One region of the Actinoplanes sp. NPDC051513 genome, then DNA from elsewhere that is predicted to be linked to it. Evidence: riboswitches for the same ligand, from Rfam matches in the RefSeq annotation. Region 1 holds a riboswitch; the other holds the start of a gene.
What was found. A riboswitch is a leader RNA that binds a small molecule or an ion and turns the genes downstream of it on or off. The one in region 1 is predicted to bind S-adenosylmethionine.

Region 1 (5,272 bases):
CCGGGGAGGCTACGCTGTTCGTCAAGCTCTACGACGTGGACGAGTCGGGCACCGAGACGCTGAGCGCCGGCCTGGTCGCGCCCGTGCGGCTGACCGGCCTGCCCGCCTCGATCGACAAGGCGAGCGAGGTGACGGTCACGCTGCCGGCGATCGTGCGGCGGATCGACGCCGGCCACACCGTACGCGTCGTGGTCGCCACCAGCGACCAGGCCTTCCTCACCCCGGCGCAGCCGACCGTCTATACCGTGGCGGCCGGCTCCTCGATCACCCTGCCCACCGTGGTCGGCACCCCGATCGCCAACCCGCAGACGATCTGGCGCTACGTGCTCGCCGGCCTGGTGGTCGCTATCGTGCTGGGTCTCGCGGTGGTGCTCCTCGTGCGCCGTCGCCTGCGGCGCCGCCGGCACGACGAGGTGATCGAGGAGTTCGCCGAGACGCCGCTGGTGGTGCGCGATCTCCGCAAGGCGTACGGGGACGGGTTCGTCGCCGTCGAGGAGATCAGCTTCACCGTGCGGCGCGGTCAGGTCGTCGGCCTGCTCGGGCCGAACGGCGCCGGCAAGACCACCACGCTGCGGGTGCTGATGGGCCTGACCATGCCGACCGGCGGCGACGCCCTGGTCTTCGGCCACCGGCTCTCGCCGGGAGCGCCGATCCTGTCCCGGGTCGGCGCGCTGGTCGAGGGGCCCGGCTTCCTGCCCCATCTGAGCGGTCTCGACAACCTCAAGGCGTACTGGCAGGCCACTGGGCGGCCGGCGGCCGACGCGCATTTCGACGAGGCGCTCGAGATCGCCGGCCTCGGCGACTCGGTGCACCGCAAGACCCGCAAGTACAGCCACGGCATGCGGCAGCGGCTCGCCATCGCCCAGGCCATGCTCGGCCTGCCCGAGCTGCTGGTGCTCGACGAGCCGACGGACGGGCTCGACCCGCCGCAGATCGCCGAGATGCGCCGGGTCCTGAAGCGGTACGCCACCGACGGCCGGGCCGTGCTGGTCTCCAGCCACCTGCTCGCCGAGGTGGAGCAGACCTGCACGCACGCCGTGGTGGTCAACAAGGGGCGGATCGTGGCGTCCGGCCCGGTCGACGAGATCGTCGGCGAGTCGCCGTCGGTGCTGCTCGACGTCTCGGACGTGCCGGCCGCGTCGAAGGTGCTCGAGGGGCTGGGCGTGCGCTCGGTGACCCCGGACGGCCCGAACGGCCTGATCGTGGACATGAACGGCACGCCCCGCGCCGAGATGGTTGCGTCGCTGGTGCGGGCCGGCGTCGACGTCGACCGGGTGGTGCCGCGACGGCGGCTCGAGGACGCCTTCCTGGCCCTGGTGGGCGACAACTCGCGGGGAAGTGGAGACCGATGAGCGCGAACAGCACCCTCCAGTCCGGGGTCGGGCGGCCGGACGCGGGCTTCCGCGGGTCGGCGACGCTGCCGGTGTGGGCCGAGGTGCGGCGGCAGGCCACGCGCCGGCGTACGCAATTGGCCCTGGGTTTCATGGTTCTGCTTCCGATCATCATCCTGGTCGCCTTCGAGTTCGGCGGGAACAACGGCGGGGACGACGACAACGGTGGCGGCGCGTTCGGCAGCCTGGTCGACCTGGCCACCTCGGGCGGGCTCAACTTCGCGCTGTTCTGCCTCGCGGTCTCGGCCGGCTTCCTGCTGGTCGTGGTGGTGGCGCTGTTCTGCGGCGACCCGATCGCCAGCGAGGCGAGCTGGGGCAGCCTGCGTTACCTGCTGGCGATTCCGGTGCCCCGTGCCCGGCTCCTGGCGGTCAAGCTGGTGGTAGCGCTCGCGTACTCGCTGCTGGCGCTTTTGATCTTGACGGCCACCGGCCTGCTGATCGGCACCCTGAGATACGGCTGGCACCCGCTGGGCAGCACCGTGGCCGCCGCCATCCCGCCCGGGCAAGGTCTGCTGCGGCTGCTCGGCATCGTCGCCTACCTGGCGACCATCATGCTGGTCGTGGCCGGCCTGGCCTTCCTGCTCTCGGTGTCGACCGACGCGGCGCTGGGCGCGGTGGGCGGCGCGGTGCTGCTCTGGATCCTGTCGAGCATCCTCGACCAGATCACCGCGCTGGGCAGCATCCGGGTCGGGCTGCCGACCCACTACAGCGACGCCTGGCTCGGCCTGCTCTCCACGCCACCGCAGGTGGACGACCTGGTCAAGGGCGCGATCGCGGCGATCTGCTACGCCACCCTCTTCTGGTCGCTGGCATTCTGGCGTTTCACCCGCAAAGACATCACGTCGTAGCTTGGCTCACACCTCGGGATACCCACTCTGTGTTTCCCGCGACTCGACGTAAGGTGTTGGAAACACAACTGAATACCTCATCCAGAGGGGCAGAGGGAACGGCCCTGTGAAGCCCCGGCAACCACCGCGTACGTCTCGATGACGAGGCCCGTGCATGGCAGGTGCTAATTCCGTCCTCGCTCCGGCAGGTCGCCGGCGGGGAAAGATGAGAGGAAGGCCTCGATGACGTCTGCCGTCAGCACACCCTCTGCCACTGACTCGCCCGCCCGCGGCCTCGTCTGCCGTGCGTGCGGCGCGGAGTACCCGCTGATCGCCCAGCACGCCTGTTACGAGTGTTTCGGCCCGCTCGAGGTGGCCTACGACCAGGCCGCACTCGCGCGGGTGACCCGTGAGCAGATCGAAGCCGGGCCGAACAACATCTGGCGCTACGCCGGCCTCCTCCCGGCCGGTCAGGACCCGGCCACCCGGGTCACCCTCGACCCCGGCCTGACCCCGCTGGTGAGCGCGCCCGCCCTGGCCGCCGCGGTCGGCCTGCGCGCGCCGCTGTACGTCAAGGACGACTCGGCCAACCCGACCCACTCGTTCAAGGACCGGGTCGTCTCGGTGGCGCTCACTGCCGCCCGCGGCCTCGGCTTCACCCGCTTCGCCTGTGCCTCCACCGGCAACCTGGCCAACTCGGTCGCCGCGCACGCGGCCCGGGCCGGCGCGCCGAGCATCGTCTTCATCCCGTACGACCTCGAGCCGGGCAAGATCATTACCACCGCCGTCTACGGCGGCGAGCTGGTGGCCATCGAGGGGTCGTACGACGACGTCAACCGGCTCTGCGGCGAGCTGGTCGAGACCGACGAGTTCGAGGACACCGCGTTCGTCAACGTGAACGTGCGGCCGTTCTACGCCGAGGGCTCCAAGACGCTCGGCTACGAGGTCGCCGAGCAGCTCGGCTGGCGCATCCCCGCCCAGGTCGTCATCCCGATGGCCTCCGGCGAGCTGCTCACCAAGGTGGACAAGGCGTTCCAGGAGCTGGTCGAGATCGGCCTGGCCACCGCGCCCGAGGGCGGCTGGACCGTCTTCGGCGCCCAGTCGGCCGGCTGCAACCCGATCGCGGTGGCGCTGCACAAGGGCACCGACGAGATCGTCCCGGTGAAGCCGACCGGCATCGCGAAGTCGCTGAACATCGGCGACCCGGCGGCCGGCGCGTACGCGATCGAGTCGGTGCGCCGCACCGGCGGGTGGATGGACTACGCCGACGACGACGAGATCCGCGACGGCATCCGGCTGCTGGCCGAGACGACCGGCGTCTTCGCCGAGACTGCGGGCGGCGCCACGGTCGCGGTGCTCAAGAAGCTGGTGGCGAGCGGCAAGCTCGACCCCGAGAAAGAGACCGTCGTCTACAACACCGGCGAGGGGCTCAAGACGCTCGACGCGGTCGCGGGCCTCGTCGGACCGACTCACCAGATCAAACCGTCGCTGCGAGGGGCCCGCGAGGCTGGCCTGCTGGGATAACGCTCGGTAGTCAAAGGTCTGCCATTAGTTGAAGATTCCATCCCCGGAGGACTTGCGCACCGATCTCAGGGTCGGCAGGATGCTCTCTGCGGGAGGGCCGACGCCGTACGAGGCCCCTCACCTTCGAGCTTGGCGACAATCTCTCGAGGTGCCCAACGACCCAGCGCCGGAGGCGCTGTGCGTCCGCCCTCCCGACCAAAATCGTTAGCATTCTTGGCCGTTGCCCGGCAGGGTGACGGCCATGAATCTTTCTACGGGCCGGCTGGAAGACCCGGCCGACGCGTACGAGATCTATCGGGCCTGCGAGGAGCGCGACAAACCCGACGTCCCGCCGCTCGCCCTGGAGGGTTTCGTCGCCCGGCACGCCCACCCCTGGCCGGGCGCGACTCTCGAGCACTATCTGGGTTTCCTGGACGGGGTGCCGGTCGGCTACGTACAGGTCGAGCTGCCCATTCTCGACAACTTGGACAATGTGAATATCGAGCTGTCGGTCCTTCCCGCACATCGACGGCAGGGCGTCGGCCGGGCCCTTCTCGACCTGGTTCTCGAGCGGGCCCGGGCGCTCGGCCGCAAGAACGTGATCGCCCCCGTGATGTCGCGCCACCCGGACGGCGCGCAGTTCGCCTCCGCGGCGGCGGCCAAGCCCGCTCTCGAGGAGGTGCGCAGCCGGCTCGACCTCCGCACGGTCGACCAGGCCCGGCACGATGCCCTGTTGGCCGGCGCCTGGCAGCACGCCGAGGGGTACCGGCTGATCCTGTGGACCGGCGTGCCACCCGAGGAGATCATCGACGACGTGGCCTACCTGGACGGGCGCCTCAACGCCGACGCCCCGACCGGCGACCTGGCGTGGGAGCCCGAGAACGTGGACGCCGCGAAGATTCGCGAGGGCGAGCAGCGGGCGGCCCTGCGCGGGCGGACGAGCTACCACGCCGGCGCTCTGCACGGCGAGCGGCTGGTCGCCTGGACGAAGATCGCCGGCGACGCCACCGACCCCGCGCATGCCTGGCAGAACATCACGCTGGTCGACCCCGGCCACCGTGGCCACCGGCTCGGCATGCTGGTGAAGCTGGCCAACCTCGCGCACGTCCGGGAACTGCGACCGGGCCTCGAGGTGATCGACACGTTCAACGCGGCGTCCAACGAGCACATGCTGCGGATCAATCGGGCGCTGGGCTTCCGGGCGCTCGACTCGGTGACCTTCTGGCAGCTGACGGTGTGAGCCTCAGATGCGGCGGCGCATCCGCAGCTCGGTGAGGATCGGCAGCACGGGGTGCGGCACGCGCTCGCCGGTGTCTTCGAAACCTAGCTTCTCGTACGCCCGGACGGCGCGCGCGTTGCCGGCGACCACCTCGAGCATCAGCCGGTCGCGCCCGTTCGCCCGGGACCAGGTGGCCACCGCTTCGACCAGCTCGGCCAGCACCTTGCCGCCGCGCTGCTCGGGGGTCACGTAGACCGCGAAGATCACCGTCACGTCGGGCTCCTCGGGCAGGACCGTGCCGCCCGCGTGCCCGATCAGCCGGGACCGGCCGC
Region 2 (5,272 bases), on a different contig from region 1:
GGCCCAGCTCGTCCTCGATGGTCAGGCCGGTCAGGTCCTGGTCACTCACTGGCACCCACTCCGCAACTGAAGGTTCGTAGCTCTTCATCGGCAGGGCGGGCCGGGACTTGACCCCGGAGGGCGGCGGATATGTCAGGCGCTTCGCACCCGACATATCCGAAATATCAGCATTCGACCACCTCACGGCCAGGCCGCCGAGCGACGTCTCCTTGTATTTGGTCGACATGTCGCGGCCGGTTTCGCGCATCGTGCGGATCGCGGTGTCGAGGCTGAGCAGGAAGCGGACCACGCCGTCGTCGCCCGAGCCGGGCACGAAACGGCGGTAGTAGTGCAGGACCGCGGGATGATGCCGGCCGCGCCGTTGGTCGGGGCGGTCACCACCCGGCCGCCGGCGGCGTTCTCCTCGTTGACCGCCAGCGCGTACAGGTTCACCCGGTCGATGACGTGCAAGGGATCGTCGTTCGGGTGGAAAGGCAGACTGCGCCGCCCATGCAGGGTCAGCTCCACCGGAACCGCCCGCTCCCCGGCCGGCAGCACCGTCCCGCTTTCCTGGATGGCCGCGAAACGTGCCGCGACCGTGGACGTGTCGACGGTCGCCGGATCCTCGCCCTCGAGCCCGAGCAGCACGGCGGCGTCCGAATGGTGGCCGCGCCCAGTTGCGCCCAGCGAGCCGAAAAGTTCCGCGCGAAGACGCGCGGCCTTGGGCACTTCGGCGGCGAAACGGCGGGCGGCCCGCATCGGTCCCACGTCGTGTATTCCTATCCGGCAGATAGGAATGCTATGCTCGGCGCCTCTCCCCGGACCAGGCGAGGCGCCACGTGACGACTTTGACCGAAGAGGCCGCCGAGCTGCTCATCGCCGGCCGTGCCTTCGACCCCGCCCCGCCCGGTTTCGTCGGCGCCGCCGTCGACCTGCCGCTCGCCTCGCCCGGGCTGCCGGCCGGCGATGTCGCGCGGCTCGCCACGCGGCCGGCGCTGCGGCACGGCTTCCTCACGGCGCGCTCGCCGCGGCTGGCGGTGGTGAGCGGGCCGCCGTCGCCGGGGCTGGCCGTCTCGCTGTCACGCATGACCGACGATCTGCGCGCGGCACGGCCCATCCTCGGCGCCTTCGCCGTGCCCGACGGCCGGATCGGTGGCCCCTCGGCGACCGGCGCGGGCATGCGCGCCGGCCGGCCCGAGGCGGCGGGCGGCATCCGGGTGGGGCTGGAAGCCGGCCTGGAGGGTGGCGGCCCTCTGGGCCTTCCCCGGCGGTGGATTCTCGCGCACAAGCTCGCGCCGGTGCTGGCAGCGGCCTTCGCCAACGCGCCGGCCGCCGGCTGGCGCAGCGTCCGGCAGGCCGCCCACCGGCACCTGCCGGTGGTTCCGGCGGGCGATCCGCGTCCGGCCTGGACCGCGTACGTGCTGGAAGCGCCGGCCCTCGACGGCCCGAGTCTCCGCGAGCGGTTCCGGGCCGGCGAGCGCCCCGCCGCGGCCGAGCTCGCCCGTCACCTGGAGTCGCTGCGCCCACCGGTGGCCGCCCGCGGCCACCTCGAGCTGGACGTGGCCGACACCCAGCCCGGCGACGGGTGGCGCCTCCCGATCGCGGTCGCCGCCACCCTGCTCGACGACCCGGCGGCCGCCCTCGACGCCGAGGCCGCCACGGCCGATCTGCCCGCCGAGCCCCGCCTCTGGGAGCGCGCCGCCCGCGACGCCCTGACCGACCCGGTCCTCGCGGCCGCGGCCCGGGACTGCTTCCTCGCGGCGTATGCGGCGCTGGCCCGCCAGGGCGCGGCCCGCAACCTGCGCGACGCCCTGGCCGACTACACCGAGCGGTACGTGCTGCGCGGCCGCACCCCCGCCGACGGCATCCTCGACCGCCTGGCCGCCCACCCCTGACCCACACACCCCCGGCGAGGCTCAGAGAGACGCGAGCGCCGCCAGCAGGCTGTCGATGTCCTCGGGCGTCGTGCCCAGGCCGAAGCTCACCCGCAACAACCCACCGTCGCACCCCGCGTTGCCCGGCGTCTCCGAGAGCCGGCGCACCAGCGGATGCGCGCAGAACTTCCCCGCACGCACCCCGATCCCGAACCCCTCCGCGAGCCGGCCCGCCACCACCGACGGATCCCGCCCGTTCAAGGTCAGCGACACGATGCCGACGCGCTCGCTGCCCGTACCGAAAATGCTCACCTCGGCGACACCCGGCACCCGCCGCAAGCCTTCGCGCAGATGCGCAAGCAACTCCTGCTCGTGCGCGCGCAGCGCCGCACGGTCCGCCTCGCCGAGCGCCGAGCAGACCGCCGCCAGCGACACCGCGCCGAGCAGATTGGGCGTGCCACCCTCGTGCCGCGCCGGCCCGGCCGCCCACCGCACATCGCCGGCCCGATCGCCCACGTGCGCGCTCGCTCCCCCGCCGGCCAGGTACGGCGGCGCGGCGTCGAGCCAGTCGGCCCGCCCCGCCAGGACCCCGGCCCCGAACGGCGCGTACAGCTTGTGCCCCGACAGCGCCACGTAGTCGGCGTCGAGATCGGCGAGCGAGACCGGTACGTGCGGCGCCAGCTGGGCGGCGTCGACCGCGATCCGGGCGCCGTGCCGGTGCGCGACGGCGGCGAGCTCCCGCACCGGCCACAGCTCACCGGTCACATTGCTGGCCCCCGTCACCGTCAGCAACACTGGCCCGCGCAGCTCACGCAGCGCACGCTCGGCCGTCGTCACCGCATCAGCCCACGACGCCGGGGCCGGGAGACGGAGCGCGTTCGGCCAGGGCAGCAGGTTCGCGTGGTGCTCGCCGTCGAAGACCACCGTGGTCGTGCCCGGCGGCAGCGCGCGGGCCAGCAGGTTGAGGGCGTCGGTGGTGTTGCGGGTGAAGATCACCTGGTCGCCGGGGCGACAGCCGAGGAAGTCGGCGATCACGTCGCGGGCGCGCTCGTACTCGAGGGTGGAGGTCTGCGACCGCGGCCCGGTCCCCCGGTGCACGCTGCCGTAGCGGGGAAGCAGCGCGTTCACCGCGTCGGCGGCCGCGCGCACGCACGGCGCGGTGGCCGCGTAGTCGAGGGGAACGAACCCGGCGCCGATGATGTCGAGGTCAGACGTGTGGACAGCCAGAGACATGACGGAAACCTCCGCAAGGGTCGAGGACCCGCACGGGCCCGCGCTTGCCCGCGTCGATCGACGCCGGCCCGGTCTTCACCCGGGGCACCCCATCGCGAACGCAAGGGTTGCCGGTCAGCAAGCCGGGGCTTGTGCGCTGACACTCATGACCTGTCCGACACGCTAGCAAATATGGTGGGCCGATGTACAAGAACGACTGGGCGCAGTGGCATGCCGGACTCGAGCGCCGGCGGGCGTCGCCGCACGGCATGCTCGCGATCACCGGGATGCACTGGCTGACCGCGACGCCGCAACGCTTCGACGACGTGCCCGGTTCCTGGTCGGTGACGGCCGACGGCGTCGGCGTCACGCTGAGCGAGGGCGAGACACTCACGGTCGGCGACCTCGAGATCAGCGGCACGCACGCCTTCGGCAAGGTCGACGAGGAGGGCGTCACCGCGGCCTTCGGCGACGCGATCGCCGAGATAGCCAGGCGGGGCTCCGGCATCGTGCTTCGCCCGCGCCATCCGTCCAGTCAACGGCTCATCTCGTACGAGGGGACGCCCACGTTCCCGCCCCGGGAGCGATGGCTCGTCCCCGCCCGGTTCGTGCCGTTCACCGCCCCGCGCGAGATCACGCTGTCCACGGTCGTCGAAGGCCTGACCGACGAGGACGAAGCGCTGGGCCGGGTCGAGTTCGAGATCGACGGCGTACCGATGAGCCTGATCGTCTTCCCCGGCGCTCCCGGCGCCATGACGACGTTGTTCACGGACGCCACCTCGGGCGTGACGACCTACCCCGCGAGCCGCCGCCTGCCGATCCCCCGCCCGGCCGCGGACAACACGCTGACCCTCGACTTCAACCGCGCCACGAACCTTCCGTGCGCCTACACGGAGTTCGCGACCTGCTCGCTGGCCCCGCCCGAGAACCGCCTCCCGGTAGCCATCGAGGCCGGCGAGCAGACGCCGCGCTAGATGCGCTCGCCGGTGATGTAGCCCTCGAGGCTGCTGCGCTCGGTCTCCAGCTCGTCGATGCGGTGTTTGACCACGTCGCCGATGCTGACGACGCCCGCGAGGGTGCCCCCCTCGAGCACCGGGACGTGGCGGAAGCGGTGCTCGGTCATCAGCCGCTCGACCTCTTCGACGGCGGCGTCGGGCGCGACCGAGCGCACCTGCGCCGTGTGGATGGCCGACACCGGCTCGTTCAGCACGGCGGCGCCGCGCGCGGCGAGCGCCCGCACCACGTCGCGCTCGCTGACGATGCCGTCGACCCGCACCCCGTCCGCCGACACGACCACCGCGCCGATTCTGTGCTGGGCGAGGAGGGCGACCAGCCGGGTGACATCGGAGTCGGGTGTCACGGTTACGACGTTGGTGCCCTTGACGCGGAGAATATCGCCGATACGCATCGTTGCTCCCCATCTCGTGCCGGTCCGCAGAAGCCGCCGGGCGGGCCGTCCGATGACGGGGTGGCCACGCCGCATTGCGTGCATATGCCTAGATGCAGTCAATCACGTCCTGATGTCAAGAGCATCGAGATGTCAACTCCGCCCGGCGTGGCGTCCGCGGCGCAGGCGTGCCGATATTGTGCATCGATGAATCGCACCGCCTTGGTCACCGGCGCGTCCTCCGGCATCGGCCGGGCCACCGCCGCCGCGCTCGTCACGGGCGGTTACCGCGTCCTGGGCACGTGCCGCTCCCCGGCGGCCTTGGCCGCCGACCGCCAGGTGGCCGGCGTCGACTACCTCCCGCTCGATCTGGCCGACGAGGCGTCGATCGAGGCCCTGGCCGGCGTCGCGGGCGACGTGGACGTGCTCGTCAACAACGCCGGCGAGAGCCACTCCGGCCCGTTCGAGGAGCTGCCCGCCGACGACCTGCGCCGGCTCTTCCAGGTCAACGTCCTCGGCCCCGTACGCCTGACCCAGCTGATGCTGCCCGGCATGCGCGAGCGCCGCTACGGCCGGGTGGTCATGGTCGGCTCGATGCTGGCGTCGTTTCCGCTGGCGTACCGCTCCTCCTACGTCGCCACGAAGGCCGCGCTCAAGGGCTTCAGCAACGGCGCCCGCCACGAGCTGTCACCGTTCGGCGTTTGGCTCACGACGGTCGAGCCTGGTTCGATCAACACCGGCATCAGCGAGCGCCGCACCAAGCACATAGCCGCCGACTCGCCGCACCGCCAGGACTTCGAGACCATGCTGACGGCCCTGA

Region 2: linked by a shared signal. The riboswitch ahead of ACIA5D_RS17390 (aminotransferase class V-fold PLP-dependent enzyme) and the one ahead of thrC (threonine synthase) in region 1 are both predicted to bind S-adenosylmethionine.

What each region holds. Positions count from the first base shown of each region.
Region 1 covers NZ_JBITDW010000015.1:120,187-125,458, reverse strand. Annotated here, with positions in the region: gene ACIA5D_RS35120 (alpha/beta fold hydrolase) at 1-1,352, shown strand, start outside; gene ACIA5D_RS35115 (ABC transporter permease) at 1,349-2,239, shown strand; SAM riboswitch class I at 2,314-2,451, shown strand; gene thrC (threonine synthase) at 2,462-3,742, shown strand; gene ACIA5D_RS35105 (GNAT family N-acetyltransferase) at 3,984-4,961, shown strand; gene ACIA5D_RS35100 (GNAT family N-acetyltransferase) at 4,965-5,272, opposite strand, start outside.
Region 2 covers NZ_JBITDW010000004.1:622,577-627,848, reverse strand. Annotated here, with positions in the region: gene ACIA5D_RS17405 (diguanylate cyclase) at 1-88, opposite strand, end outside; partial or broken gene ACIA5D_RS17400 (serine dehydratase beta chain) at 269-777, opposite strand; gene ACIA5D_RS17395 (glutamate-cysteine ligase family protein) at 819-1,874, shown strand; gene ACIA5D_RS17390 (aminotransferase class V-fold PLP-dependent enzyme) at 1,896-3,086, opposite strand; SAM riboswitch class IV at 3,122-3,237, opposite strand; gene ACIA5D_RS17385 (DUF1684 domain-containing protein) at 3,269-4,039, shown strand; gene ACIA5D_RS17380 (CBS domain-containing protein) at 4,036-4,473, opposite strand; gene ACIA5D_RS17375 (SDR family oxidoreductase) at 4,660-5,272, shown strand, end outside.